DNA from 3 places in the Streptomyces sp. NPDC002088 genome. Region 3 is predicted to be linked to each of the others. Evidence: riboswitches for the same ligand, from Rfam matches in the RefSeq annotation. Region 3 holds a riboswitch; each other region holds the start of a gene.
What was found. A riboswitch is a leader RNA that binds a small molecule or an ion and turns the genes downstream of it on or off. The one in region 3 is predicted to bind cobalamin.
Positions count from the first base shown of each region.

Region 1: it holds a riboswitch for cobalamin, as region 3 does, so the genes downstream of both, ABT114_RS34355 (cobalamin biosynthesis protein) here and ABT114_RS22455 (ribonucleoside-diphosphate reductase subunit alpha) in region 3, are expected to answer to the same signal.
Region 2: it holds a riboswitch for cobalamin, as region 3 does, so the genes downstream of both, nicT (Nickel transporter NicT) here and ABT114_RS22455 (ribonucleoside-diphosphate reductase subunit alpha) in region 3, are expected to answer to the same signal.

Region 1 covers NZ_JBEOXO010000020.1:116,912-126,589, reverse strand. The annotation lists gene ABT114_RS34370 (lysozyme) at 1-461, shown strand, start outside; gene ABT114_RS34365 (inorganic phosphate transporter) at 605-1,870, shown strand; gene ABT114_RS34360 (hypothetical protein) at 1,905-2,126, shown strand; cobalamin riboswitch at 2,281-2,420, shown strand; gene ABT114_RS34355 (cobalamin biosynthesis protein) at 2,525-3,469, shown strand; gene ABT114_RS34350 (cobyric acid synthase) at 3,466-4,998, shown strand; gene cobN (cobaltochelatase subunit CobN) at 4,995-8,645, shown strand; gene ABT114_RS34340 (putative cobaltochelatase) at 8,815-9,678, shown strand, end outside.
Region 2 covers NZ_JBEOXO010000002.1:381,829-391,506, forward strand. The annotation lists gene ABT114_RS05475 (M23 family metallopeptidase) at 1-156, opposite strand, end outside; gene ABT114_RS05480 (FxLYD domain-containing protein) at 335-850, shown strand; gene ABT114_RS05485 (DUF6445 family protein) at 872-1,555, opposite strand; gene ABT114_RS05490 (DUF4142 domain-containing protein) at 1,839-2,534, shown strand; gene ABT114_RS05495 (glycoside hydrolase family 13 protein) at 2,547-4,205, opposite strand; gene ABT114_RS05500 (ArsR/SmtB family transcription factor) at 4,347-4,706, opposite strand; cobalamin riboswitch at 4,787-4,969, shown strand; gene nicT (Nickel transporter NicT) at 4,999-6,126, shown strand; gene ABT114_RS05510 (nucleoside hydrolase) at 6,172-7,137, opposite strand; partial or broken gene thrS (threonine--tRNA ligase) at 7,184-8,407, opposite strand; gene ABT114_RS05520 (hypothetical protein) at 8,721-9,503, shown strand; gene ABT114_RS05525 (helix-turn-helix domain-containing protein) at 9,538-9,678, opposite strand, start outside.
Region 3 covers NZ_JBEOXO010000010.1:68,161-77,838, reverse strand. The annotation lists gene ABT114_RS22480 (extracellular solute-binding protein) at 1-867, opposite strand, end outside; gene ABT114_RS22475 (GntR family transcriptional regulator) at 1,291-2,055, shown strand; gene ABT114_RS22470 (DUF3311 domain-containing protein) at 2,292-2,558, shown strand; gene mctP (monocarboxylate uptake permease MctP) at 2,555-4,183, shown strand; gene ABT114_RS22460 (GNAT family N-acetyltransferase) at 4,276-4,782, shown strand; cobalamin riboswitch at 4,835-4,959, shown strand; gene ABT114_RS22455 (ribonucleoside-diphosphate reductase subunit alpha) at 5,082-7,460, shown strand; gene ABT114_RS22450 (ribonucleotide-diphosphate reductase subunit beta) at 7,460-8,476, shown strand; gene ABT114_RS22440 (bifunctional albaflavenone monooxygenase/terpene synthase) at 8,660-9,678, opposite strand, start outside.

The DNA.
Region 1 (9,678 bases), on a different contig from region 3:
ACCACTTCGCGCTGCCGGACAAGTCGTCGGGCAAGACGCAGGCGGCGTACTTCGTGCGCAACGGCGGCAGCTGGACCTCGGACGGCAGAACGCTGCCGCCCGCGCTCGACATCGAGTACAACCCGTACGACGGCAAGCACAAGTGCTACGGCCTGAGCAAGGCGAAGATGGTCGCCTGGATCTGGTCGTTCAGCGACGAGGTGAAGCGGCTCACCGGCCGTCGTCCGGTGATCTACACGACCACCCACTGGTGGAACACCTGCACCGGCAGCAGCCGCGCCTTTGCCTCCAGTCACGCGCTGTGGATCGCCCGCCACGATTCGGCAGAAGCGGGATCACTGCCGGCCGGGTGGTCGTACTGGACCTTCTGGCAGTACGACAACAGCGGCAGCCTGCCGGGTGACCAGAATCTCTTCAACGGCTCGGCGAGCAGCCTGAAATCGTTCGCCCGGAGCTACTAGCCGTGCGGCATCTGGGCCGCCGTCTCCGAACGGAGCGGCGGCCCCCCGTTTGTGACACCCCAACGCCCGCCCCAGTTCACCTTCCGTTCACCCAGGTTACTTACCTTCATCCAGCCAATGACTTCGAACGATTGCCTGGGTAAATGGAAGGCTTCTCGCTGATCCTCGCGATTGTGGTCGTAACCGCACTCGCGTTTGATTTCACGAACGGTTTCCACGACACCGCCAACGCGATGGCCACGACCATCTCGACCGGTGCGCTCAAGCCCAAGGTCGCGGTGGTCATGTCCGCCACGCTCAACCTTGTGGGCGCTTTCCTCTCCGTGGAGGTCGCCAACACGATCTCCAAGGGTCTCGTCGACGAGACCGGCATCCGTCCCGAGGTCATCTTCGCCGCCCTGGTCGGCGCGATCCTCTGGAACCTGGTGACCTGGCTGGTGGGCCTGCCCTCCAGTTCCTCGCACGCCCTGATGGGCGGTCTGATCGGCGCCACCATCGCCTCGGCGGGCACGGGCGCGGTCCACGGCGACGCGCTCGTCACCAAGGTCATGATCCCGGCCGTCGCGGCCCCGATCGTCGCGGGTGTCGCCGCGCTGCTCGCCACCCGCCTGTCGTACACGCTGGGCAAGAAGGCCGACGGCAAGGCCGCCACGAAGGGCTACCGCGCGGGCCAGATCGCCTCGGCGGGCCTGGTCTCGCTGGCCCACGGCACCAACGACGCGCAGAAGACGATGGGCATCATCACCCTCGCCCTGGTCGCCGGCGGCGCCGTCGCGCCCGACTCCGACCCGCCCACCTGGGTCATCCTCTCCGCCGGTCTGGCCATCGCGCTCGGCACCTACCTCGGCGGCTGGCGCATCATCCGCACCATGGGCAGCGGCCTGACCGATCTCCAGCCGCAGCAGGGCTTCGCCGCCCAGACCAGCGCCGCGACGGTCATCCTGGCCTCCTCCCACCTCGGCTTCTCCCTCTCCACCACCCACGCGGTCTCCGGCTCGGTGATGGGCGCGGGCCTCGGCCGCAAGGGCGGCGTCGTGCGCTGGTCCACCGCGACCCGCATGCTCGTCGCCTGGGTCCTGACCCTGCCGGCCGCCGCCGTGGTCGGTGCCCTCGCCGAGTCCGTGACGGACCTCGGCGACTGGGGCACGGCGGTCGTCGCCGTCTTCCTGATCGCCTCCAGCGCCGCGATCTGGAAGCTCTCCCGGCGCGAGGTCGTCGACCACAGCAACGTCAACGACACGGAGGAGCCGGACGGCGTCGTGACCACGGCGATCGCCGCGGTGACCCCGCCCCCCGCGGGCGTGGTGACCGAGGACCTCACGGCCACGATCCCCGCCCCGGCCACGATCCCCGCCCAGGCCACGGCCCCCACCGCCGAGCCGGTGTCCCCGCCGGCCGCCGCCGTCTGAGCCCCGCGCACCCGGTTAAGAAGGAAGCATCACCATGAACATCGACTGGGCAACCCTGGGTTCCGTGTTCGGCGTCAGCCTCGTGGTCACCGTGGCTCTCGTGACCCTGTTCACCCTCGGCATCATGGGCCTCTCGCGCCAGGAGCGGGCCTCCGCTCAGGGTGGGTCCGCCGCGCTGGCGGTGACGGGCGCGTACGCGTGCTTCGCGGCCTGCGCGGCCGCGGTGGGCTACGGGATCTACCTGATCGTCGCCTGACTCCCAGGCACACCGTTCGTCGAGTCGAGGGCGGGAGGCACCCACGGGTTCCTCCCGCCCTCCGCTTTGCCCAACCGGCTTCACACAGCTGTCACCTGCCGCGCGTGTGGGCCTTCACACACTCCTCCACCCCAGGTCAACAGCAAGTTGACGGCCCTTCCGGGCCCGTGGTGGACTGCCGGAGCCATCTACGGCGGCAGGAGAGGAAGCCGGTGCGAATCCGGCGCGGTCCCGCCACTGTCACCGGGGTAGTAAGCCCCGGGAGCCAGGAACTCTCACCGCCGGTCTCATCGAACCAGGGCGCGGACACCCTGAGTGAGGACATGTCGCCATGCTCGGCTGCCGATTGAGCTTCAGCACCAGGTCTCTGCCCGGTCCCGCCGCGATCGGCTGAGCGGATGCGTGCCGATCGCGTCTTCGCGTACGGCGCCACGGCCGGCCTCCTCGGCGACCTGCTCCTCGGCGATCCGCGCCGTGGGCATCCGGTCGCCGCGTTCGGGCGGGCGGCCGGGGCCGTGGAGCGGGTGTTGTGGCGGGACCACCGGGGCCGGGGCGCGCTGCACACCGTGGTGTGCGCCGGCGGCGCCGTGGCGCTCGGCGCCACGGCCGCCCGCGCCGTACGTACCTCCACCGCCGCCTCCGTCGCCCTCACCGCCGCCGCCACCTGGGCCGTCGTCGGGGGGACCTCACTCGCCCGGGAGGCCCGGGCCGTCGGGCGTGCCCTGGAAGCCGGGGACGTCGAGGGTGCCCGCGCCCGGCTGCCGCATCTGTGCGGGCGGGATCCGCAGGCTCTCGACGCCGACGGGATCGCCCGGGCCGTCGTCGAGTCGGTCGCCGAGAACACCTCCGACGCCGTCGTCGGCGCCCTGGTGTGGGGAGCCGTCGGGGGCGTGCCGGGGCTGCTCGGGTTCCGGGCCGTGAACACCCTCGACGCCATGGTCGGCCACAGGTCGCCCCGCTACCTGCGCTACGGGTGGGCGTCCGCCCGGCTCGACGACGTCGCCGGATGGCCGGGGGCCCGCCTCACCGCCGTACTCGCGGCCGTGGCCGGAGACGATCCGCGGGGGGCCGTACGGGCCTGGCGGGCCGACGCGGCCAGGCATCCGAGTCCCAACGCCGGTCCCGTGGAGGCCTCGTTCGCGGGAGCCCTCGGCGTGCGGCTCGGCGGGACCCTCTCCTACGCCGGGCGGGTCGAGCACCGGCCCGTGCTCAACGGCGGTGAGGGACGCGCCGTCCGGGTCGCGGACATCGACCGGGCCGTACGGCTCTCCCGTCGCGTCGGCTGGCTCGCGCTCGGCGTCAGTGCCGCCGCGGGACTCCTTATGAAGGGGCGTACGTCATGAGCGGTGGTCTCCTGGTCGCCGGCACCACCTCCGACGCCGGCAAGAGCGTCGTCACCGCGGGAATCTGCCGGTGGCTGGTGCGGCAGGGCGTCAAGGTCGCGCCGTTCAAGGCGCAGAACATGTCCCTGAATTCCTTCGTCACCCGCGAGGGCGCCGAGATCGGGCGCGCGCAGGCCATGCAGGCGCAGGCCGCGCGCGTCGAGCCGACCGCGCTGATGAACCCCGTGCTGCTCAAGCCCGGGAGCGACCGGAGCAGCCAGGTCGTCCTCATGGGGAAGCCCGTGGGCGAGATGACCGCGCGCGGCTACCACGGTGGGCGCCAGCAGGCGCTCCTCGGAACCGTGCTCGACTGCCTCGCCGAGTTGCGGGGCACGTATGACGCGGTGATCTGTGAGGGGGCGGGCAGCCCGGCCGAGATCAACCTTCGCCGCACCGACATCGTGAACATGGGCATCGCCCGCAATGCGCGGCTACCGGTCCTGGTCGTCGGCGACATCGACCGCGGGGGCGTGTTCGCGTCCTTCTTCGGGACCGTCGCGCTGCTGTCGCCCGAGGACCAGGAGTTCGTCGCCGGGTTCCTCGTCAACAAGTTCCGCGGCGACGTGTCGCTGCTGGAACCCGGGCTCGACATGCTGCACGGCCTCACCGGGCGACGGGCCTACGGCGTCCTGCCCTTCCAACACGGGCTCGGGATCGACGAGGAGGACGGGCTGAGGGTCTCCCTGCGGGGAGCCGTCCGGGAGTCCACGGTCTCCTCCCCCGTCGGCGAGGACATCCTGCGGGTCGCCGTCTGCGCGATCCCGCTCATGTCCAACTTCACGGACGTGGACGCGCTGGCCGCCGAACCGGGTGTCGTCGTGCGGTTCGTGGACCGGGCCGAGGAACTCTCCGACGCCGATCTCGTCGTGATTCCGGGGACCCGGGGGACGGTGAAGGCCCTGGAGTGGCTGCGGGAGCGGGGCCTCGCGGACGCGCTGGAGCGCAGGGCCGCCGAGGGGCGGCCCGTGCTCGGTATCTGCGGTGGCTTCCAGATCCTCGGCGAGCACATCGAGGACGAGGTCGAGAGCCGCAAGGGGCACGTCGACGGGCTCGGCATCCTGCCCGTGCGGGTGCGGTTCGCCCGCGAGAAGACCCTCACCCGGCCCGTCGGCGAGGCCCTCGGTGAACGCGTCGAGGGGTACGAGATCCATCACGGGGTCGCCGACGTCACCGGCGGTGAGGCGTTCATCCGTGATGCCGATGGACACAGCCTGGACGGCTGCCGGGTCGGCCAGACCTGGGGCACCCACTGGCACGGCTCGCTGGAGTCGGACGGTTTCCGGCGGGCCTTCCTGCGCGAGGTGGCGGCCGCCGCGGGCCGTCGTTTCGTACCGGCCCCGGACACCTCGTTCGCCGCGCTGCGCGAGGAGCAGCTCGACCGGCTCGGCGACCTGATCGAACAGCACGCGGACACGGACGCGCTGTGGCGGCTCATCGAGTCGGGCGCGCCGCAAGGACTGCCTTTCATTCCACCGGGAGCGCCCGCATGAGCACAGTGTTGTTGTTGTCGACCGCCGACACCGATCTGCTGGCGGCCCGGGCCTCCGGCGCGCCGTACCGGATCGGCAACCCGACCCGGGTCGACGTCGCCGAGGAGCTCCCGGGGCTGATCGAGGGCGCCGGTATCGCCGTCGTCCGGCTGCTGGGCGGCAAGCGGGCCTGGGAGGACGGGCTGGCCGCGCTGAAGGCGTCCGGGATCCCCACTGTGCTGCTCGGCGGGGAGGCCGTGCCCGACGCCGAGCTGATGGCCGAGTCGTCGGTTCCGGCGGGGGTCGTGGCGGAGGCGCTGCGGTATCTCGTGGAGGGCGGCCCCGCGAACCTGGTGGAACTTGCCCGGTTCCTGTCCGACACCGTGCTGCTGACCGGTGAGGGGTTCGTCGAGCCGCTGAAGATGCCGGAGTACGGGGTCCACGGGGACCGTGCGTCGGAAGCGGGCCGTCCGACCGTCGGCGTGCTCTTCTACCGTGCCCACGAGCTCAGCGGCAACACCGGCTTCGTGGACACCCTGTGCGACGCGATCGAGGCGCGGGGCGCCAACGCGCTCCCCGTGTACTGCGGTTCGCTGCGCGGCGCCGACGCCGGACTGTACGACATCCTCGGGAAGACGGACGCGCTCGTCGCCACCGTCCTCGCGGCGGGCGGTACGCACGCCTCGCAGGCGTCCGCCGGCGGCGACGAGGAGGCCTGGGACATCGGGGCGCTCGCCGACCTCGACGTGCCGGTCCTGCAGGGCCTCTGCCTCACCTCCTCGCGCGCCGCGTGGGACGAGTCGGACGCCGCGCTCTCCCCCATGGACGCGGCGATGCAGGTCGCGATCCCGGAGTTCGACGGGCGTCTCATCACCGTGCCGTTCTCCTTCAAGGAGCAGGGCCCGGACGACGTCCCGGTGTACGTCGCCGACCCCGAGCGGGCCGCGCGGGTCGCCGGCATCGCCGTACGGCACGCGCGGTTGAAGCACAAGCCGAACGCGGAGAAGAAGCTCGCGCTGGTCTTCACCGCCTACCCCACCAAGCACTCACGGGTCGGCAACGCGGTCGGGCTCGACACACCCGCCTCGGCCGTACGGGTCCTCGATGCCCTGCGGGACGCCGGGTACGTGGTAGATGGACACCCCGACAACGGTGACGAGTTGATCCACCGGCTGATCAACGCCGGCGGCCACGATGTCGAATGGCTCACCGAGGAGCAGCTGGCCGCCGCGCCCGCGCGCGTGCCGCTCGCCGACTACCAGGCGTGGTTCGACAAGCTCGACCCCGCGCTGCGCGACGGGATGGTTCAGGCGTGGGGCGAGCCGCCGGGCTCCCTGTACGCCGACGGGGACGACATCGTGCTGGCCTCGCTCCAGTTCGGGAACGTCGTCGTCATGATCCAGCCGCCGCGCGGCTTCGGCGAGAACCCGATCGCGATCTACCACGACCCCGACATGCCGCCGTCGCACCACTACATGGCGGCCTACCGGTGGCTGGAGAACAGCTTCGGCGCGGACGCCGTGGTCCACATGGGCAAGCACGGCACGATGGAGTGGCTCCCGGGCAAGGGCCTGGGGCTCAGTGGCGGGTGCGCGCCGGACGCCGTCCTCGGCGAACTGCCCCTGATTTACCCGTTCATCGTCAACGACCCCGGCGAGGGCACCCAGGCCAAGCGGCGCGGCCACGCCACGGTCGTCGACCACCTGGTGCCGCCGATGGCCCGCGCCGACACCTACGGCGACCTGGCCAAACTGGAGCAGCTCCTCGACGAGTACGCCCTCGTCTCCGACCTGGACCCGACCAAGGCCCCGGCCGTGCGCAGCCAGATCTGGACGCTGGTGCGAGCTGCGGAACTCCATCACGACCTGCATGTGGACGACCAGCCGGACGAGGACGCGTTCGACGAGTTCGTCATGCACATCGACGGCTATCTGTGCGAGATCAAGGACGTGCAGATCCGGGACGGGCTGCACATCCTCGGCGGCGGGCCGGAGGCCGAACCGCGCGTGAACCTCGTGCTCGCCGTGCTGCGCGCCTCGCAGGTGTGGGGCGGTACGGCGAACGCCCTGCCCGGCCTGCGCGCGTGCCTCGCCGAACATTTCGGCCTGGTCGAGAAGGAGTTGCTGGGCGAGCCGGGTGCGCCGGTGAAGGTGCCGGACGGGCTGACCTCGCTGGTCGAGGGACCCGCACGCACGGGAGCCGACGCGATCGACCTGCTGGAGCAGCTGTGCCGCCGGTTCGCCGAGGGCATGGAGGAACGCGGCTGGGACACGGCGGCCGTTCCCGCTCTGGTGCGCGAGGTCGTGGGCGTCGAACTGCCGGATGCCGTCGCGGTGTTGGAGTTCGCGTGCGACGAGGTCGTACCGCGGCTCGCGAAGACGACCGACGAGATCGACCACATCCTCAAGGCACTTGACGGCGGTTACGTCCCGGCGGGCCCGTCCGGCTCGCCGACCCGTGGGCTCGTCAACGTCCTGCCGACCGGCCGCAACTTCTACTCCGTCGACCCCAAGGCGATTCCGTCCAGGCTCAGTTGGGAGGTCGGGCAGTCTCTCGCGGACTCGCTCGTCCAGCGGTACCTCCAGGACACCGGCGAGTACCCGACGTCCGTCGGCCTGACGGTCTGGGGTACGTCGGCGATGCGCACGCAGGGCGACGACATCGCCGAGATCCTCGCGCTGCTGGGCTGCCGGCCGGTGTGGGACGACGCGTCGAGGCGGGTGACAGGGTTCGAGGTGGTGCCGGTGGCGGAGCTGGGGCGGCCTCGTATCGACGTCACGGTGCGTATCTCCGGCTTCTTCCGGGACGCGTTCCCGCACGTCGTCGCCCTGATCGACGACGCTGTGCGGGCCGTGGCCGAGCTGGACGAGCCCGCCGAGCAGAACTACGTCCGCGCCCACGTCGACGAGGACACCGCCGAGCACGGCGACCGGCGGCGCGCGACGGCCCGTATCTTCGGGTCGAAGCCGGGGGCGTACGGGGCCGGGTTGCTGCCGCTGATCGACGCGCGGAACTGGCGCAGCGATGCGGATCTGGCCGAGGTGTACGCCGTCTGGGGCGGTTACGCGTACGGGCGCGGGCTTGATGGGCGGGCGGCTCGGGGGGACATGGAGACGGCGTTCAAGCGGATCGCCGTGGCCGCCAAGAACGTCGACACCAGAGAACATGACATCGCGGACGCCGACGACTATTTCCAGTACCACGGCGGCATGGTCGCAATGGTGCGGCACCTGACGGGCGTCAACCCCGAGGCGTACGTGGGTGATTCCGCGACGCCGGATCAGGTGAAGACGCGCACGTTGGGCGAGGAGACACACCGGGTCTTCCGGGCACGGGTGGTCAACCCGCGCTGGATGGCGGCCATGCGGCGGCATGGTTACAAGGGTGCTTTCGAGATGGCGGCGACCGTCGACTACCTCTTCGGGTACGACGCCACGGCCGGGGTCGTGGACGACTGGATGTACGAAAGGTTGTCGGCCGAGTACGTGTTCTCGCCGGAGAACCAGGACTTCATGCGGAAGTCCAACCCGTGGGCCTTGCGCGGCATCACGGAACGGCTGTTGGAGGCGGCGGATCGTGGTCTGTGGGCGGAGCCGGACCAGGAGACCCTGGACCGGCTCCGGGCGACCTACCTCGAGCTTGAGGGAGATCTGGAGGGAGACTCGTGATCTCCCCGAAACACCCCCGCGTCGGCGGGGACAACGCACTGCGACAGATCACGGCGACCTGCGCGGCCGGAACACCCCCGCGTCGGCGGGGAACAGGTCTCCATCCTGGTGACTCGGCTCGCGACGCCCGGCCGTTTTCCCCCGAGCCACCCGAAGGAGTGATCCTCACATGAGCACGCCCTACCCGTTCTCCGCCATCGTCGGGCAGGACGAACTGCGGCTCGCACTGCTGCTGAACGCGGTGAGTCCCGCCGTGGGCGGCGTACTCGTGCGCGGCGAAAAAGGCACCGCGAAGAGCACCGCTGTACGCGCACTTTCGGCGCTCCTGCCGGAGGTGGACGTCGTCGTCGGATGCCGGTTCTCCTGTGCCCCCTCCTCACCCGACCCAACCTGTCCTGACGGGCCTCACGAGGCAGGACCGGGCGTTCGCCGAACCGCCCGCATGGTCGAGCTCCCTGTTGGCGCCTCCGAGGACCGGCTGGTCGGAGCCCTCGATATCGAACGCGCTCTGGCCGAAGGCGTGAAGACCTTCGAGCCGGGCCTCTTGGCGCAGGCGCACCGCGGGATCCTGTACGTCGACGAGGTCAATCTCCTCCACGACCACCTGGTCGACCTGCTGCTGGACGCGGCAGCCATGGGCGCCTCGTACGTCGAGCGCGAAGGCGTCTCCGTACGGCACGCCGCCCGTTTCCTGCTCGTCGGGACGATGAACCCCGAGGAGGGCGAGCTGCGGCCGCAGTTGCTCGACCGGTTCGGGCTGACCGTCGAGGTCGCGGCCTCGCGGGAGCCCGATCAGCGGGTGGAGGTCGTGCGGCGTCGGCTCGCGTACGACGACGATCCCGCGGGTTTCGCGGCGCGCTGGGCCGACGAGGAGTCCGCAGTACGGGCCCGGATCGTGGCGGCGCGGCAGCTGTTGCCGTCCGTGCGGCTCGGCGACGGGGCACTGCGGCAGATCGCAGCTACATGTGGCGCTTTCGAGGTCGACGGCATGCGGGCCGACATCGTCATGGCCCGCACCGCGACCGCGCTGGCC
Region 2 (9,678 bases), on a different contig from region 3:
GAGGGGCCGGCCGGCGTCGGCAGGCCCGGGACGGGCGTCGTCGCGGGCGCGCACGCGGCCCTCGGCCTGCGGGGCGAACAGGAGGAGCGCGACCAGCAGCGCGGCCAGAGCCACGCCGCCGCGGCGCAGGAGTCGTCGGGGGCGGTCTCGTCGCATGGTCAGATCGTCGGATGCCCGGCACCCCGACCCCACGAGGCGGCCGTGCACCCGCCCCAGGTTCCGCCCGAACGGCCCACACCGGGCAGTAAACCGGACGGTCGGGCCCGGCATGCGGCCGCTCCCGTGCGGCCCTTCACTGGAGGGAGGAGCGAGCGAATCGAACGATGGAGGCGACATGGCCCGTTACCGGGCGCGCTGGGCGACGGGCGCTGTGCTGACGGCGGTCCTGGCCACCGCACTGACCGGCTGCTCCGACGACAGCACTCCGTCGTCCCCGGCCAGCAAGGCCGCCTCCGCCCTCGAGTCGGCGGGCGCCGAGGCGACGGCCGCGATGTCCTCGATCGCGGCGCAGGCCTCGGAGGCGATCGCGTCGGCGACGGCGGCGGCCGGCCGGAAGCTCGACGAGGTCAAGAACGGCATCGACGCCAAGGACGACGTACGGCTCGGCACCCCGGCCACCGCCGCGGACGGCCGCACCACGGTCGAGGTCACCGCGAAGAACACCGCGGACTCCGCCAAGTCCTTCGCCGTACAGGTCGTCTTCAAGGACTCCGGCGGCAAACTGATCGACACGGTCGTCGTCACCGTCTCCGACGTGGCGGCCGGCACGTCCCGTACGGCCACCGCGCGCAGCACGCACAAGCTGTCCGGCGAGGTGAAGACGGAGGTCCGCAGGGCGCTGCGGTACTGAGGCCCGTGATCAACCGACCGTTCAAGCCATCCAGAAGAAGACGGCCGTCATCCGCTTCTCCTCCAGCGTCGTACCGGAGTAACCGGTCGCACTGTGCACGAGGTTGGCGTGGTAGAGGAGGAGGCGGTTGTACTTGTGCGGCACCTGTACGTCCTCCTCGAAGGCGTCGGGCGCGACGAACCGCGTTCCCAGCGCCTCGACGAGGTTGTTGTGCGGGGCCTGGACGACATTGCCGCCGAGGCGGCCGCCCGGCAGCGACTGCCGGTAGAAACTGGTTCCGCAGTCCTTGGGGACGCCGGGGTTGAGGTAGAGCACGGCGGCGTACCGGCACAAGGCGCGCGAGTCGCTGTGCGGCCGGGGCGTGCTTTCGCCCTCCCCCACCACCTGCACACAGTTGTGGTTGAGGGTGCCCCCGCCGGGCGCCTTCTGTACCCACAGCTCCTTGGCCCCGGTCGCCTTCTTCACCAGGTGCTCGACGCGGGCGAGTTCACCCGGCTCCAGGCCCGGCATGGTCCGCAGCCCCGGCCAGGTCTCCGAGGTGTACGGATAGCCCTTGACCCAGTCGTCCTTGGCGAGACAACGCTCGCGTACGGCGTCGACGTCCGGCAGGACGTCGTCCAGGACCCAGTAGTCGCGGCCCTTGGTGGGCTTGCGGTAGGGGAGGACGGGAAGCGCGGTGGGGACGCGCCGGGGCTGTGGGGGCATGGGGCCGAATGTAGGTCCGGGGTTCGCCAGGACTCTCCCGCGAACTGGTCTGGACTCGGCCGCGAGCCGGTCAACGTTTCGTCAACGGCGGCTGCCCGGCGAATCGTTCGAGCTGCCGCGACGGCGGCTTTGCCATTTCTTTACCGAACCTAGAGGTGGGATCCACCCCCGCGTCCGTATTCCAGTGCGTCCGACCCGCTCCCCGCCCTGCCGGTGGGGCGGTATCCCCGACCGGGCAGGAGGCACGGTGCGCTTTTCGCGGAACGCGATGGGAACCATCTTCGTGGGCGGTGCCCTGAGCCTGACACTCGCCGCACTGGCATACCCCTCGATGCTGGGGCTCAGCACCGTGTCGAGCTCGTCCTCGCGCGTCATCGCCCAGACCCAGTGGGGGCCGCTGACGGAGGCGGACCGGGACTTCGTGGTCAAGGTGCGCGCGGCCGGCCTGTGGGAGTACCCGGTCGGTCAGATCGGCTTGCAGAAGGGCCAGTCGAAGGGGGTCCTCACGGCGAGTCAGCACCTGATCGACGGGCACGCGGCACTGGACACCACCTGCCGGAAGATCGCCCCGATGCTGAACATCGCGCTTCCCAACGTGGCGAGCCCGCAGCAGCAGGGTTTCGTCAACCAGCTGAACGCGGACAGCGGCAAGCAGTTCGACTCCGACTTCGCCAACATCCTGCGCATCACGCACGGCTCGATCTTCAACACGGTCGCCAAGATCCGGTCCACGACCAAGAACACGCTGGTGCGCGCCCTGGCCGACCAGGCCAACGACACGGTCCTGGACCACATCACGGTCATGGAGAAGACCGGCCTGGTCGACTTCGACCAGGCCCTCTTCCAGCAGACCACCCCGCCGAAGCTGCCCGCCTCGGACGTCACCCCGCCGCCCCCGGTCGCGGGTCAGCCGGAGGTGGTCCTCACGCCGCCGCCGAATGCCACCTCCAGCCCGGTCGCCCTGCCGACGGGAGGGTGAGTTCTCTGGCGACTACGCGAGCCAGACGGTCGTGTCCGGTCCCAGCGACCGCCCGTCGCCGTCCAGCGGTGCGCTGCTGAGCAGCGCCTCCCCGGGCGGCAGCACAACCGGTGCGTCCGTCAGGTTGGTGACGCACCGCCAGCCGCCGGAGCGCGCGAAGGCCAGCACCCCGGCCGGGGTGTCCTCCGCCCAGGTCAGGCCCTCGCCCTCCAGCAGCTTGCGGCGCAGCCGCAGGGCCGTGCGGTACAGCTCCAGGGTCGAGCCCGCCACACCGTCCTGTGCGGCGACGGCGTACGACGCGAAGGACGCCGGCTGCGGCAGCCAGGCGCCACCCGCCCCGAAGCCGTACGACGGCCCCGTCGGCGTCCACGGCAGCGGCACCCTGCATCCGTCGCGGCCCTTGCGGACGTGGCCCGTCTGCTCCCAGATGGGGTCCTGGAGGACCTCGAAGGGCAGGTCGGCGACCTCGGGCAGGCCGAGTTCCTCACCTTGGTAGAGGTACGACGATCCGGGCAGCGCCAGCATCAGCAGGGTCGCCGCCCGGGCCCGCCGCAGCCCGGCGTCCGCGTCGACGGCGGGCGCGTGACCGCCGGACAGCAGCCAGGTGTTCTCGTCCGTGCCCGGCGGGAGCGTCAGCCGGGAGGCGTGCCGTACGACGTCGTGGTTGGACAGCACCCAGGTGGCGGAGGCGCCGGCCGCGCGGGCGGTGGCGAGGGAGTCGGTGATGACCTGGCGCAGCTCGTCGGCGTCCCATCGCGCTTGCAGGTACTCGAAGTTGAAGGCCTGGCCGAGTTCGTCCGGGCGCGCGTACAGCGCGCGGCGGGCGCCCGGCACCCAGGCCTCGGCGACCGCCGTGCGGGGCGGGGAGTAGGCGTCGAAGATCTTGCGCCAGTCGCGGTAGATCTCGTGGACCTCGTCGCGGTCGTAGTACGGATGGCTGCCGGGCGGCACGTGGTCGAGGGCCTCCTCGCCGGTCGCGCCGACGTCGCCGACGTCCCGCAGCGGCTCGGTGAGGTCCTTGGTGAGTGCGTGCGCGACATCGACGCGGAAGCCGTCGACACCGCGGTCGGACCAGAAGCGCAGGGTGGTGCGGAAGTCGGCGCGGACCTCCTCGTGGTCCCAGTTCAGGTCGGGCTGCTCGGGGGCGAAGAGATGCAGGTACCACTGCCCGTCCGGGACGCGTCGCCACGCGCTGCCGCCGAAGACGGACTGCCAGTCGGTGGGCGGCAGTTCGCCGTGCGCACCCCGCCCGTCGCGGAAGACGTACCGATCGCGGGCGGCGGACCCGGGGCCGGAGCGCAGCGCCTCCTCGAACCACGGGTGCCGGCGCGAGGTGTGGTTGGGGACGATGTCGACGATGACCTTCAGGCCCAGCCGGTGCGCCTCGGCGACCATGGCGTCGAAGTCGTCGAGGGTGCCCAGGCGCGGGTCGACGTCCCGGTGGTCGGCGACGTCGTAGCCTCCGTCGGCGAGTTCGGAGGGGTAGAAGGGGCTGAGCCACAGGGCGTCGGCACCGAGGGCGGCGAGGTGGGTCAGGCGCTCGGTGACGCCCCGGATGTCGCCGAGCCCGTCGCCGTCGGCGTCGGCGAAGCTGCGGGGATAGACCTGGTAGACGACGGCCTGGCGCCACCAGTCGGGGTTCCGGGAGGAGAGGTCGGGCAGATCAGGCACGCGGTCTCCTTTGGGACGTGGTCGGGCAACACCGGAAAGCCTGTCCACATTGCCCGGAAGGGGAACGTTTTACGTCGTCCGGAGGGGGCCATTCCCTGCGTGGACGCGTCCGACACCCTCGCCTGCCGGGGCGCCCGTGCGTCATCCCCCGTCCGCGGAACAGTGCTTGAGCAGCGCCCGTACGTCCTCGTCCACCACCCGGTACCGCACGACCCGCCCCTCCTTCTCCCCCTCCACGACGCCGGCCGCCCGCAGCAGCCGAAGTGCCTGCGACACGGCCGGGTCGTTCATGCCGGTCGCGATCGCCAGGTCGGAGACGGCCAGAGGGCCGGTGCGGTGCAGGGCCAACAGCAGGGCGAGGCGTTTGGGGTCGGCGAGCAGGGAGAAGCGGTCGGCCCAGGTGCGGACGTGACCGGGCTCGCCGATGGCGGCGATCGCGTCGCACACCCGGTGGCCGTCGATCGTGCGGCGGTCGGCGCGGTCGGCCGGGACGAGATGCATGGCGCCATCCTCGCAGGCACCACTATGTGATCTTGAATACCTGCGCAGGTATGCAGCTATGCAGGGGACGCCTCGCACCCCTACGGTGGGCGGGCCGTGGTGTTCGGGAAGCCGGTGTGATGCCGGAGCGGCCCTCGCCACTGTGATCGGGGAGTTCCCGTCCCGTCCGGCACCAGCCGGGCCACTGGTCGTACGACCGGGAAGGCAGGGGCGGAAACGTACGACCCGTAAGCCAGGAGACCGGCCACGGCATCTCACGAAGTGATCCACGAGGTGCTGGAGCGTGAACCGGATGACCCTGCCCAACGCTGCCCCCACGGCCGCCGGGACGACGCCGGAGACGTCTGCGACGTCCTTCAAGTGGCGGCGCGAGGACACCGTCAAGACAGCGGGGCTGATGGCGGTGATCGCCGTCCTGCACGTCGTCGCCTTCGGAATCCTCTTCCTCCTCGTCGTGCCGGAGCACTACGAGGTCGGCGCCAAGGCCTTCGGCGTCGGCCTCGGCATCACCGCCTACACCCTCGGCATGCGGCACGCCTTCGATGCCGACCACATCGCCGCGATCGACAACACCACCCGCAAGCTGATGGCCGACGGCAAGCGGCCGGTGTCGGTGGGTTTCTGGTTCGCGCTGGGGCACTCCAGCGTGGTGGTGCTGCTCGCGCTGCTGATCGCGGGCGGCACGCAGCTCGCCGGCCGGGTGATGAACGAGGACTCCAGCACCCACCAGGTCCTCGGCTTCATGGGGACGACGATCTCCGGCACCTTCCTCTATCTCATCGCCGCCCTCAACCTGGTCGCCCTGCTCGGCATCCTGAAGGTCTTCAAGGCGATGCGGGCAGGAACGTACGACGAGAAGGAACTCGAACAGCACCTGGACTCCCGCGGCTTCATGAACCGCATTCTGGGCCGCCTCACCAAGTCCATCTCCCGCCCCGGCCAGATGTACCCCCTCGGTTTCCTCTTCGGCCTCGGCTTCGACACCGCCACCGAGGTCACACTGATGGTGATGGCCGGCTCGGGCGCGGCGGCGGGCCTGCCCTGGTACGCGATCCTGTGCCTGCCGCTCCTCTTCGCCGCGGGCATGAGCCTGTTCGACACCCTCGACGGCACGTTCATGAACTTCGCCTACCAGTGGGCGTTCTCGAACCCCGTCCGCAAGGTGTTCTACAACCTCACCATCACCGGCCTGTCCATCGCCGTCGCCTTCTTCATCGGCACGATCGAACTGGTCGGCGTCCTCCACGAGAAGCTCGACCTGCGCGACGACGTCACCGGCTGGATCGCCGGCCTGAACCTGGACAGCGTCGGCTACGTCATCGTCGGCCTGTTCGTCGTCGTATGGGCGGCGGCGGTGGCGTACTGGCGGCTGGCGAAGGTGGAGGAGCGGTGGGCGGTACGGCCCGCCGACACCAACTGAGCCGGCACCAACCGGCGGAGCCCCCCGTTGTCGTCGGGCTCGCGCTCAGCCCTCCACCGTCGCCAGGTAGAGCTTCACGTACCGCGCCACGTCCACGTCCAACGCCACGTCCACGAGGGCCTGTTCGCGAGCGCTCTCGTGGATCTCGGACTCGCCGGGGCGCGGGCGGCGGTCGACGATCGTCTGGCCTCGGGACGGACCGGGGGCGAGGGAGACCTCGACGGGCAGCAGGTGAGTGCTGATACCGGCCGGGTCGGCGACCGCGCAGACCGCGCCCGCGTCGCCGAGGCCGCCGGCCGGGTCGTCACCGTCGGCGGCGGGGGCGGACGGGCGGCGCGCGAGCAGGTCGCCGGCCAGCCGGGCGCCCGGTTCCGCGCTCGCGCGCAGCCGTCGTACGTCGGCCCCCGGCACGACGACCCGCTGGAACACGTCCAAGCCGTACATGGTGATCGGCACCCCGGCGGTCAGCAGGACCGCCGCCGCCTCCGGGTCGTGCCAGACGTTGAACTCCGCGACCGGCGTGGCGTTGCCCGTGGCCACCGCGCCGCCCATGAACACGATCCGCTCGATGTTGCGGGTCACCTCCGGGTGCGTACGCAGCAGCAGCGCGATGTTCGTCAGGGGTGCCGTCGGGATCAGCGTGACCGGACGCGGTGAGGCGAGGATCTCCCGCCGGAGCAGCGTCACCGCGTCCACGTCGACCGGGGTGCGGGTCGGCGCGGGCAGGCCGAGGTCGCCCATGCCGTCCTCCCCGTGCACGTGCCGTGCCGCGCGGACCGGCTCGATCAGCGGCCGCTCGGCGCCACGGGCCACCGGGATGTCGGGAGCGCCCGCCAGCTCCAGCACGGTCAGGGTGTTGCGGACCACCCCGTCGACGTCCGTGTTCCCCGCCACGCAGGTCACCGCGCGCAGATCGATCGCGGGGTGGCGGACGGCGAACAGCAGGGCCAGGGCGTCGTCGACGCCGGTGTCGCAGTCGATGATCACGGGCACGATCGAACCGTTCGACACGGCGGGCTCCTCTCACCGGGCCTGCGCAGGCCCCACGCGAGCGACCCTACGCATCGTCTCCATCCCACAGCGCGCTGCCCCGGCCCGCCACCCGCGCCACGACCCGCTCCACCAGCTCGGCGCCGGGCAGGGCCCCGATCCGCCGCCCGTCCCGCAGCCGTACGTCCACCAGACCGCCGCCCGCCTCCCGCTCCCCGATCACCGCCACGTACGGCACGAGCCGCGCCGCCCGGATCCGCGCCCCCAGGCTCCCCTCCCCGGCGCACTCGGCGCGCAGCCCGCGCTCGGCGCCCCGCCGTACGAGGTCCCGCGCCGGCGCCTCCTGCGCCTCCGACACCGGCAGGACGACCAGGTGCACGGGCGCGAGCCACGCCGGGAACGCACCGCCGTGCTCCTCGATGAGGTGCGCGACCGCGCGCTCCACGCTCCCGATGACGCTGCGGTGCACCATGACCGGCCGGTGCTTGGCTCCGTCGGCGCCGATGTAGTGCAGGTCGAAGCGTTCGGGCTGGTGGAAGTCGATCTGGACGGTGGAGAGGGTGGCCTCGCGGCCGGCCCGGTCCTCGATCTGCACATCGATCTTGGGCCCGTAGAAGGCGGCCTCGCCCTCGGCCTCCTCGTACGCGAGCCCGGACCCCTCCATGACCTCCCTCAGCAGCGCGGTGGCCCGGCGCCACAGCTCCGGGCCGGCGACGTACTTGCCGCCCGCCCCCGGCAGGGAGAGCCGGTACCGGGAGGCGCGGATGCCCAGGTCGGCGTAGGCCCGGCCGATCAGCTCCAGGGCCGCGCGAGCCTCCTCGACGGCCTGGTCGAGGGTGCAGAAGATGTGCGCGTCGTTGAGATGGATCGCCCGTACCCGGGTCAGCCCGCCCAGCACACCCGACAGCTCGGAGCGGTACATGCCGCCCAACTCGGCCATACGCAGGGGCAGTTCGCGATAGGAGTGCGAGCGTGAGCGGTAGATGAGGGCGTGGTGGGGGCAGAGGCTGGGCCGCAGCACGACCTGCTCCGCGCCCAGCTGCATCGGCGGGAACATGTCGTCGCTGTAGTGGTCCCAGTGCCCGGAGATCTCGTACAGCTCGCGCTTGCCGAGGACCGGCGAGTACACGTGCCGGTAGCCGGCGGCACGCTCGGCCTCGCGGATGTACTCCTCGAGGCCGTACCGGACGATCGCCCCGTCGGGCAGCCAGTACGGCAGCCCCGACCCCATCAGCGGATCGGTGTCGAACAGTTCGAGCTCGCGGCCGAGACGTCGGTGGTCGTGCATGGTGGGCTCCTCTCCTGCCGAGTCCCGTCGGGAGCGAGCACCACACGCCGAAGCCCCGGGGCGCTCACCCCGGGGCTTCGGACATCTACGTCAGCTGTCAGCGCGCCGGGACACGTTCCGGCGTCGTCGTGAGGGACGGGATGGCGCACTGCATGGGATGACCGTAGCGGTGGGGTGGGGAAGGGGCGAACGGTTTTCCGGCGGGGACCGGTGGCCCCACCCCGCTCACCCGTACGGCCCGCCGCGCTGGTGCCCCCGTACCCCTGGTGTTGCCGTGAAAGGACGGACCCTCGACGCACCCCCTGGAGCAACCCCGATGACCCGCGTGCGCACTCTCCTCGCCTCCGCCCTCTCCACCGCCACGCTCCTGACCACCTCTGCCTGCCTGGGCGCCGCCGAGGGAGCCCCCCACGCCCCCATAGTCCCGGCTTCCTCCGCGGCCCCTTCCGCCCACGCCTCCTCCGCGGCCGGCTCCGCCCTCACCGACGCCCAGGCCCACGACGCCCTCATCACGGACACCGACCTGGGCGGCTCCTGGGTCCCGACGCGTGGGGCCGCGACCTGGCGGGACGGACTGCTGAAGGCGAAGACCTCGGTGGCCGAGTGCCGGCGTCTGCTCGACGCCCTCTACGCCGACGAAATCCTCGGTGCCCCCGCCCGCGCGGTGACCGGCCTCGACGACACCGACGCCGATGCGCAGCTGCGCTACCAGATCTCCGCCCAGTCGCCGGCGGCGGTGGACAGCTGGCTGGCCTGGCTGAGCACCATGCCGCAGAAGTGCGCGCGGTTCACTGCCACGTCGACGACGGGCGCCGTACTGGACGTCCAGGTCTCCGACGAGGCGCTGCCCGAGGTCGGCGACGCCCGGCAGGGCCTGCGGGTGACGGTGACCGCGGTGACCGGACCGGAGGGCCAGACACTCGACGGCGACCCCGCCACCCTCTCCCTGGACGTCGCCGCCGTCCGCGTCGGCCCGGACGCGTTCGCCCTCACCAACGGCGGGATGGGCGACGTACCGAACGACGCCACCCAGGCTGCCGTACAACTCGGCGCCCAGCGCCTGACGGAGATCCGCAAGCAGGGCCGGGCGCAGGTCTGACGCCTACCGCTCCTCGTACGGATCCGTCGGCTTCTCACAGCGGCGGCTGGGCGGGCGCCGGTCCCAGTGTCGTCGTGCCGGGCGCCGTACGGTGTCCGAGCCCCGTCCGGTACGCGTCCAGCGCCGCCTCCACCCGCCCGGTGCGGCGCAGCAGGTCGCCGAGGAGCCGGCACAG
Region 3 (9,678 bases):
CTCCTTCTCGATCGCCGGGTTGGCCTGGATGGCGGTGCCGGCTTCCCAGCCCATGCCGATGATCGCGCCGACGTTGCCCTTGGCGAAGACCTCGCCCTGCTGCGGAGTGGCCTCGTCCTTGTCCTTGGGCGCCTTGGACAGCGCCTGGAACTTCTTGTACGTCTCCATGGCGGCGGCGACCTTCGGGTCGGCGAGGTTGGAGACGTACTTGTCGCCGTCCTTCTTGACCAGCTCGGCGCCCTCGCCGACCGTCAGGCCGACGAAGTGGTACCAGTTCTGGCCGGGCAGGTAGATCGGCTCGTTCTTGGTCTTGTCGCCGATCTGCTTGAGGTCGGCGTAGAACTCGTCGCGCGTCTTCGGGAGGTCCTTGATGCCGGCGTCGGCCCAGACCTTCTTGTTGTAGATGACGACGCGGTTGGCGAAGTACCAGGGCGCCGCGTACTGCTTGCCGTCGAAGACGGAGGAGTTGTTGAGGGACTGCGTCCAGTCGGCGCCGATGGAGCTCTTCAGGTCCGCGAGGTCGGCCAGGCCGCCGGTCTTGGCGTAGGCCGGGGTCTGGGTGTTGCCGATCTCGAAGACGTCCGGCGGGTTCTCCTCCGACAGTGCGGTCGTCAGCTTCTGCTGGATGCCGTTCCACTGCTGGATCTCGAACTTGACCTTCGCCTGGGTCTTCTTCTCGAAGGCGGCGGTGACGTCCTTCTGCCACTGGTCCGGCGAGGAGCCGTCCATGACCCACACGGTGAGCGTCTGGCCCTTGTAACCGTCCGCCCCGGCCTTGCTGTCACCGCCGTCGTCGCTGCCCCCGCACGCCGCGATGGAGACCATCATGCCCGCGATACCGATCGCGGCTGTCAGCTTGCGCTTCACGCCACCCTCCTCAGGGATGCCCTCAAACCCCCCACGGTCCCTGCGGTGACCGTTGTGGTGGGTACCGCCCAGCGGGGCCGGGACTGGACCAATGGTGTAGACCAGTAGGGGGGAGCTTGGCCCAGACCAATAGGGCTGTCAAGGGTGTTCGAGGGGGCCCGAGTCGTCCGTTACGGGACCGCGATATGCAGGGACTTTTCATTTCGCAAGCGACCAGAACGGGCTGCCCTGTTCGCGTGTACCGCGACCGCCGGCCCGGCGCGCTGGACTAGACCAACATGGGCCCCGACGGTATACAGAGGGGATCACGGAACGTGCGAGGTCATCCGCAGGGGACACCCACACACGAAGCCGTGCCACGATGTGAGCCGCGGCCGACGGGTATGTCGGTCGCTTCGGCACCCGGAGCCGGGAAGGCAGAGCATGAGCACCGACGTCAGCAGTGCGGAGAACGAGGGTGGGGCGACCGTCCGTACCGCGCGTGTGCCCAAGTACTACCGCCTGAAGAAGCACCTGCTGGACATGACGGAGACGCAGGCGCCCGGCACGCCGGTCCCGCCCGAGCGGACCCTGGCGGCCGAGTTCGACACCTCGCGCACCACCGTCCGCCAGGCGCTCCAGGAACTCGTCGTCGAGGGCCGCCTCGAACGCATCCAGGGCAAGGGCACCTTCGTCGCCAAGCCGAAGGTCTCGCAGACGCTCCAACTCACCTCGTACACCGAGGACATGCGCGCCCAGGGCCTCGAGCCCACCTCGCAGCTCCTGGACATCGGCTACATCACCGCCGACGACACCCTCGCCGACCTCCTCGACATCACCGCCGGTGGCCGCGTCCTGCGCATCGAGCGCCTGCGCATGGCCAACGGCGAGCCGATGGCGATCGAGACCACCCACCTGTCGGCGAAGCGCTTCCCGGCGCTGCGCAGGTCCCTGGTGAAGTACACGTCCCTGTACACCGCCCTCGCCGAGGTCTACGACGTCCACCTCGCGGAGGCCGAGGAGACCATCGAGACCTCGCTGGCCACCCCGCGCGAGGCGGGCCTGCTCGGCACCGACGTGGGCCTGCCCATGCTGATGCTGTCCCGGCACTCGCTGGACAAGAACGGCCAGCCGGTGGAGTGGGTGCGGTCGGTGTACCGGGGGGACCGCTACAAGTTCGTGGCCCGGCTGAAGCGCCCGCAGGACTGACCGACTTGGCGCACGCGGTGTAGCACAACCGCCGCGCCTGCTCTCCCGGCGGGACTTCGAGCAGATACGGACGGACCGACAGGAACGGGACCCCCGACAGGGGTTCCGCTGCTGCTGATGACGCCTCCGACGCCCGCCGTGTGCCCGATATACGGACGAGGGGTTCCGTTTCTGCGACACCGTGACCTAGATTGCCTGCGCGTTAACGGTGATCAGTGAGGGGACGGACCCGCCAGATGTCAAATACACCAGAAGTGGACAGAGGGCCATTGGTGACGCCTGTCCGCGTCGTCATCGCCCTCTGCCTCGTCGCGCCCTTCGTGGCGATGCTGTGGGTCGGTTCGTTCGCGAAGACGGATCCGACACTCATCGGCATCCCGTTCTTCTACTGGTACCAGATGCTGTGGGTGCTCATCTCCACGGCGCTGACGATGACCGCGTACCAGCTGTGGCAGCGTGACCAGCGCGCCCGCGCCTCCCAGAAGGGTGGTGCGTCGAAGTGAAGGACGGAGTCAACGGCGTCGCGCTCGGCGTCTTCATCTTCTTCTTCGTGGCCGTCACGGTCGTGGGCTTCCTGGCCGCGCGCTGGCGCAGGGCCGAGAACGAGCACAGCCTCGACGAATGGGGCCTGGGCGGACGGTCGTTCGGCACCTGGATCACCTGGTTCCTGCTCGGCGGCGACCTGTACACGGCGTACACCTTCGTGGCGGTCCCGGCGGCGATCTACGCGGCGGGCGCGGCGGGCTTCTTCGCGGTGCCCTACACGATCCTGATCTACCCGCTGATCTTCACGTTCCTGCCGCGCCTGTGGTCGGTCTCGCACAAGCACGGGTACGTGACGACATCGGACTTCGTGCGCGGCCGCTTCGGCTCGAAGAGCCTGTCGCTGGCCGTCGCCGTGACCGGCATCCTCGCGACGATGCCGTACATCGCGCTCCAGCTCGTCGGCATCCAGGCGGTGCTGGACGTGATGGGCGTGGGCGGCGGCGAGAACACGAACTGGTTCGTGAAGGACCTCCCCCTCCTGATCGCCTTCGGCGTGCTGGCGGCGTACACGTACTCGTCGGGTCTGCGCGCCCCCGCCCTGATCGCGTTCGTGAAGGACGCGCTGATCTACATCGTCATCGCGGTGGCGATCATCTACATCCCGATCAAGCTCGGCGGCTTCGACGACATCTTCGCCAAGGCGGGTGAGGCGTTCAGCCAGACGAACCCGGCGACGGGCAAGCCGCGCGGCGCGGTGGTTCCCGGCGAGGCGAGCCAGTGGACCTACGCCACGCTGGCGCTGGGCTCCGCGCTGGCCCTCTTCATGTACCCGCACTCGATCACCGCGACGCTGTCCTCGAAGAGCCGTGACGTGATCCGCCGCAACACCACGATCCTGCCGCTGTACTCGTTGATGCTGGGCCTGCTGGCCCTGCTCGGCTTCATGGCGATCGCGGCGGGTGTGAAGGTGCAGAACGGCCAGCTGGCCATCCCGCAGCTGTTCGAGGACATGTTCCCGGACTGGTTCGCGGGCGTGGCCTTCGCGGCGATCGGCATCGGAGCGCTCGTCCCGGCGGCCATCATGTCCATCGCGGCCGCGAATCTCTTCACCCGCAACATCTACAAGGACTTCATCAAGCCGGACGCGACGCCGGAGCAGGAGACGAAGATCTCCAAGCTGGTCTCGCTCCTGGTGAAGGTGGGTGCTCTGGTCTTCGTCCTGACCATGGACAAGACGGTCGCGATCAACTTCCAGCTGCTGGGCGGCATCTGGATCCTGCAGACCTTCCCGGCCCTGGTCGGCGGCCTGTTCACCCGCTGGTTCCACCGCTGGGCGCTGCTCGCGGGCTGGGCGGTCGGCATGGTCTACGGCACGCTCGCCGCGTACGGTGTCGCCTCCCCCACGCAGAAGCACTTCGGCGGCTCGTCGAAGGAGATCCCGGGCATCGGCGAGATCGGCTACATCGGCCTGACGGCGTTCGTCCTGAACGTCGTCGTCACGGTGGTCCTCACCTTCGTCCTGAAGGCCGTGAAGGCTCCGGAGGGCATCGACGAGACGTCCCCGGCGGACTACACGGCGGACGCGGGCGACCCCGGCGTCCAGGTGGAACTGCCGCCGGCGACTGCGGGAGCAGCCCACTAGCAGACACGAGCATCAGCCAGGTACGAGCATCAGCGGGCCGTCGGAGAAAATCCGGCGGCCCGTTGTCGTACCCGTCCGGCACAATCGGCCTCATGGACATCTCGATCAGGCAGGCGAACCCCGCGGAATACACGGTGCTCGGCGAGATCACCGCCCAGGCCTACCTCCATGACGGTCTCCTCGAGTTCGGCGAGAGCGACGAGTACCTCGGCGAGCTGCGGGACGTCGGCAAGCGGGCGGCCGCCGCCGAGGTGCTGGTCGCCGTGGCGCACGACCGCGTCCTGGGCGGCGTGACCTTCGTCCCGTCCGGCGGGTCCATGGCCGACATAGCCGACTCCGGTGAGGCCGAGATCCGGATGCTCGCCGTCGACCGCGCGGCCCGCGGCCGGGGTGCCGGTGAGGCCCTCGTCCGCGCCTGCCTCGACCGCGCCCGAGCCGTCGAAGGCTGCGTGCGCGTGGTCCTGTCGACTCAGCGCACCATGCACTCCGCCCACAGGATCTACGAGCGGCTCGGCTTCACCCGCAGCCCCGAGCGCGACTGGAACCCGATTCCGCAGCTCGCCGACATCACTCTCCTCACCTACGAGTTGACGCTCTGACGCCGACCCGACACAACATCTGGGGGTGACGCCGCAGCCCGGCACAAGATGTATGCTCATGCTCGCTGTCGCCGCAGGGGAATCCGGTGCGAATCCGGAACTGTCCCGCAACGGTGTACTTGTGCATATCTGTGTACAGGAGTCAGTCCGAGGACCTGCCGACAGCGCGCCCGGCCGTCCGGTCCGGGTGCCCTGACGTCCGGGCCTCGTGGAATGGGCCGGTGGACGCGACGCCCCGTGCGCTCGTGTGCTGCCCCTGCCCTCCGCAAGGCCCCGTGCCGAGCGAGGGAGAGCCCCACGTGACCATCGCGCCAGCCGATCCGGTTTCAGCCACCCCGGCGATGGAGCCCGACGGTCCCGGTGCCGCGCTGCTGCGGACCCTGACCGAGCTGACCGCAGACCTCCCCGACGCCGACCCCGGCCGGGTCGCCGCCGCCGCGCTGCGCGGCCGGTCCGCGCGGGCGGACGAGACGGAGCTGCGCGAGCTGGCCACGGAGGCGGCCGCGGGGCTCATCTCCGACGATCCGGCCTACTCCAGGCTGGCCGCCCGGCTGCTGACCATCAGCATCGCCGCCGAAGCCGCCTCGCAGGGCGTGACGACATTCACCGAGTCCGTCGCCGTCGGACATCGGGAAGGACTCATCGCCGACCGTACGGCGGAGTTCGTGCGCATTCACGCCGACCGTCTCGACGCACTCGTCGACGCCACCGCCGACGACCGCTTCGGCTACTTCGGCCTGCGCACCCTGCACAGCCGCTATCTGCTCCGGCACCCGATCACCCGTCGCGCGATCGAGACGCCCCAGCACTTCATGCTGCGCGTCGCGAGCGGCCTGGCCGAGAACACTGCGCTCGATTCAGAAGCAGGCGCACGCGCGCTGGACGAAGTCGCCGCGCTCTACGGCCTCATGAGCCGCCTCGACTACCTCCCCTCCTCCCCCACGCTCTTCAACTCCGGCACGCGGCACCCCCAGATGTCGTCCTGCTACCTCCTCGACTCCCCGCTGGACGAGCTGGACTCCATCTACGACCGCTACCACCAGGTCGCCCGCCTCTCCAAGCACGCCGGCGGCATCGGCCTTTCGTACTCCCGGATCCGTTCCCGCGGTTCGCTGATCCGCGGCACGAACGGGCACTCCAACGGCATCGTCCCGTTCCTCAAGACCCTCGACGCCTCGGTCGCCGCGGTGAACCAGGGCGGCCGGCGCAAGGGCGCGGCCGCGGTCTACCTGGAGACCTGGCACTCCGACATCGAGGAGTTCCTGGAGCTGCGCGACAACACGGGTGAGGACGCCCGCCGTACGCACAACCTCAACCTCGCGCACTGGATCCCGGACGAGTTCATGCGCCGCGTGAACGCCGACGCCCAGTGGTCCCTCTTCTCCCCCGCCGACGTACCCGAGCTGGTCGACCTGTGGGGCGACGAGTTCGACGCGGCCTACCGCAGGGCGGAGGCGGCGGGACTGGCGAAGAAGACGATCGCCGCCCGCGACCTGTACGGCCGCATGATGCGCACCCTCGCGCAGACCGGCAACGGCTGGATGACCTTCAAGGACGCCGCGAACCGCACCGCCAACCAGACGGCCGAGCCGGGCCACGTCGTCCACTCCTCCAACCTCTGCACGGAGATCCTGGAGGTCACGGACGACGGGGAGACGGCGGTCTGCAACCTGGGCTCGGTCAACCTCGGCGCCTTCGTCGTCGACGGCGACATCGACTGGGAGCGGCTGGACGAGACCGTCCGCACCGCCGTCACCTTCCTCGACCGCGTGGTCGACATCAACTTCTACCCGACCGAGCAGGCGGGCCGCTCGAACGCCAAGTGGCGTCCGATCGGCCTGGGCGCGATGGGTCTGCAGGACGTCTTCTTCAAGCTGCGCCTGCCCTTCGACTCCCCGGCGGCCAAGCAGCTCTCCACCCGTATCGCCGAGCGCATCATGCTCGCCGCGTACGAGGCCTCCGCCGACCTGGCCGAGCGCAACGGCCCGCTGCCGGCCTGGGAGAAGACCCGTACCGCCCGGGGTGTCCTGCACCCCGACCACTACGACGTCGAGCTCACCTGGCCGGAGCGCTGGGCGGCCCTGCGCGAACGTGTCGCCGCCACCGGGATGCGCAACTCGCTCCTCCTCGCGATCGCGCCCACCGCCACCATCGCGTCCATCGCGGGCGTGTACGAGTGCATCGAGCCGCAGGTGTCCAACCTGTTCAAGCGCGAGACGCTGTCCGGCGAGTTCCTCCAGGTCAACTCGTACCTGGTGGACGAGCTGAAGAAGCTCGGCGTGTGGGACGCGCAGACCCGCGAGGCGCTGCGCGACTCGAACGGTTCGGTGCAGGGCTTCACCTGGGTCCCGCAGGACGTCCGCGATCTGTACCGCACGGCGTGGGAGATCCCGCAGCGCGGTCTGATCGACATGGCCGCCGCCCGGACCCCGTTCCTGGACCAGGCCCAGTCCCTGAACCTGTTCCTGGAGACGCCGACCATCGGCAAGCTCTCCTCGATGTACGCGTACGCCTGGAAGTCGGGCCTGAAGACGACGTACTACCTGCGCTCCCGCCCGGCGACCCGCATCGCCCGCGCGGCCCAGGCGCAAGCCACCATCCCCGTCCAGCAGGCGGCCGACCCCGACGCCGTCGCCTGCTCCCTTGAGAACCCCGAGTCCTGCGAGGCCTGCCAGTAATGAGCTCCACCCGTAACCAGAACCTCCTCGACCCGGGCTTCGAGCTGACCCTGCGCCCCATGCGCTACCCCGACTTCTACGAGCGCTACCGGGACGCCATCAAGAACACCTGGACTGTGGAGGAGGTGGACCTCCACTCGGATGTGGCAGATCTCGCGAAACTGTCACAGGGCGAGCAGCACATGATCGGCCGGCTGGTCGCGTTCTTCGCGACGGGCGACTCGATCGTCGCGAACAACCTCGTGCTGACGCTGTACAAGCACATCAACTCCCCCGAGGCGCGGCTGTACCTGAGCCGCCAGCTGTTCGAGGAGGCCGTCCACGTCCAGTTCTACCTGACGCTCCTGGACACCTACCTCCCCGACCCGGACGACCGCGCGGCCGCCTTCGCCGCCGTGGAGAACATCCCCTCCATCCGCGAGAAGGCCGAGTTCTGCTTCAAGTGGATCAACGAGGTCGAGAAGCTGGACCGCCTGGAGACCCAGGCCGACCGCCGCCGCTTCCTCCTCAACCTCATCTGCTTCGCCGCGTGCATCGAGGGCCTGTTCTTCTACGGCGCCTTCGCGTACGTCTACTGGTTCCGCAGCCGAGGTCTGCTGCACGGCCTGGCCACCGGCACCAACTGGGTGTTCCGCGACGAGACGATGCACATGAGCTTCGCCTTCGAGGTCGTCGACACCGTCCGCAAGGAGGAGCCGGAGCTGTTCGACGACCAGCTCCAGCAGCAGGTGACCGACATGCTGCGCGAGGCCGTCGAGGCCGAGCTGCAGTTCGGGCGCGACCTGTGCGGTGACGGTCTGCCGGGCATGAACACCGAGTCGATGCGGCAGTACCTGGAGTGCGTCGCCGACCAGCGCCTCCAGCGGCTCGGCTTCGCCCCGGTCTACGGCTCCGAGAACCCCTTCTCCTTCATGGAGTTGCAGGGCGTCCAGGAGCTGACCAACTTCTTCGAGCGGCGCCCGTCGGCGTACCAGGTCGCGGTGGAGGGCACCGTCGACCTGGACGAGGACTTCTGATCCCGTCCGGTCTCTCGGGACTCCTGGGCCTCCCTGATCTGTCGGTCGATGCGCCGGTCGCGCACGATGCCGATCAGTGAGGGGAGGGCCGGGAGGACCAGGATCCCGAGGACAGCAACCATTTCGACCAGGGCTTACCGGCGGACGTTCAGGGGCCCGGAGGCCGCCTGAACGTCGCCACCGTCACCTCTCCAGCGGCCTCAGCAGCAGTTTGTGCGGGCGCAGCGTGATGCCCACCCGGGTCGTGTCGTTCGAACCGGTCACCTGCTCGAAGCGGTACTTCGTCGCCACCGCCGCCGTGATCAGGCTCAGCTGCGCCATCGAGAAGTGGTCACTGGGGCACTTGCGATTGCCCACGCTGAACGGGCTCATGGCGTGCTTCGGTACGTCCTTGACCCGCTCGGGCAGCCAGCGGTCGGGGTCGAACTCCAGGTTGTGCGCGTAGGAACGCGCGTCGCGCTGGATCGCGTACGGGCTGTACACGATGTCCGCACCGGCCGGAATGCGATAGCCACCGAGTTCGGTGTCGGTCACCGCCCTCCGCGTCAATATCCATACGGCGGGGCGCAAACGCATAGCCTCGACGACGACATTGTTGGTGTGCGTGAGCTTGCGGACGTCCTCGAATCCGACGGGCCGGCCCCCGGTCACGGATTCGACCTCCGCCCGTACCTTGTCGGCGTGTTCGGGGTGTTCGGTGAGTGCCTGAAGCAACCACATGATCGTGGAGGCGACGGTTTCGCTGCCGGGGGTGAGTATCGCGACGACCTGGTCGTGGATCTCCTGTTCCCCGATGGGGTCGCCATTCTCGTCCTTCGCTTCCAGCAATGCCGTCAGCAAATCGTCAGGCCTTTGACCGGATGCCCGGCGCTCGGCCACGATCTCGTCGACGAGGAGATGCAAATCGGCCAGTGCGCGGTTGAATTCGCGGTTGGCCGGAAGCGGCAGCCGGTAGAGCGGTCCGAGCGGGACCACCATCCTGCGGTACATACCGCGGAAGACGGTGGCGAGCGCGACGCACAGCCGCTCGGCCCGCTCGTCCATGAAGTCTCCGCGCAGCAGACAGCGGGCGGCGATCCGCACGGCGACCCGGAAGGACTCGGAGGTGCAGTCGACGGTCTCGCCGGGCTGCCAGCGCTCGGTCAGCGCATGCGCCTCCTCCTCCATGATCGGCCCGTACGCGGGGATCGCGTCGAGGCGGA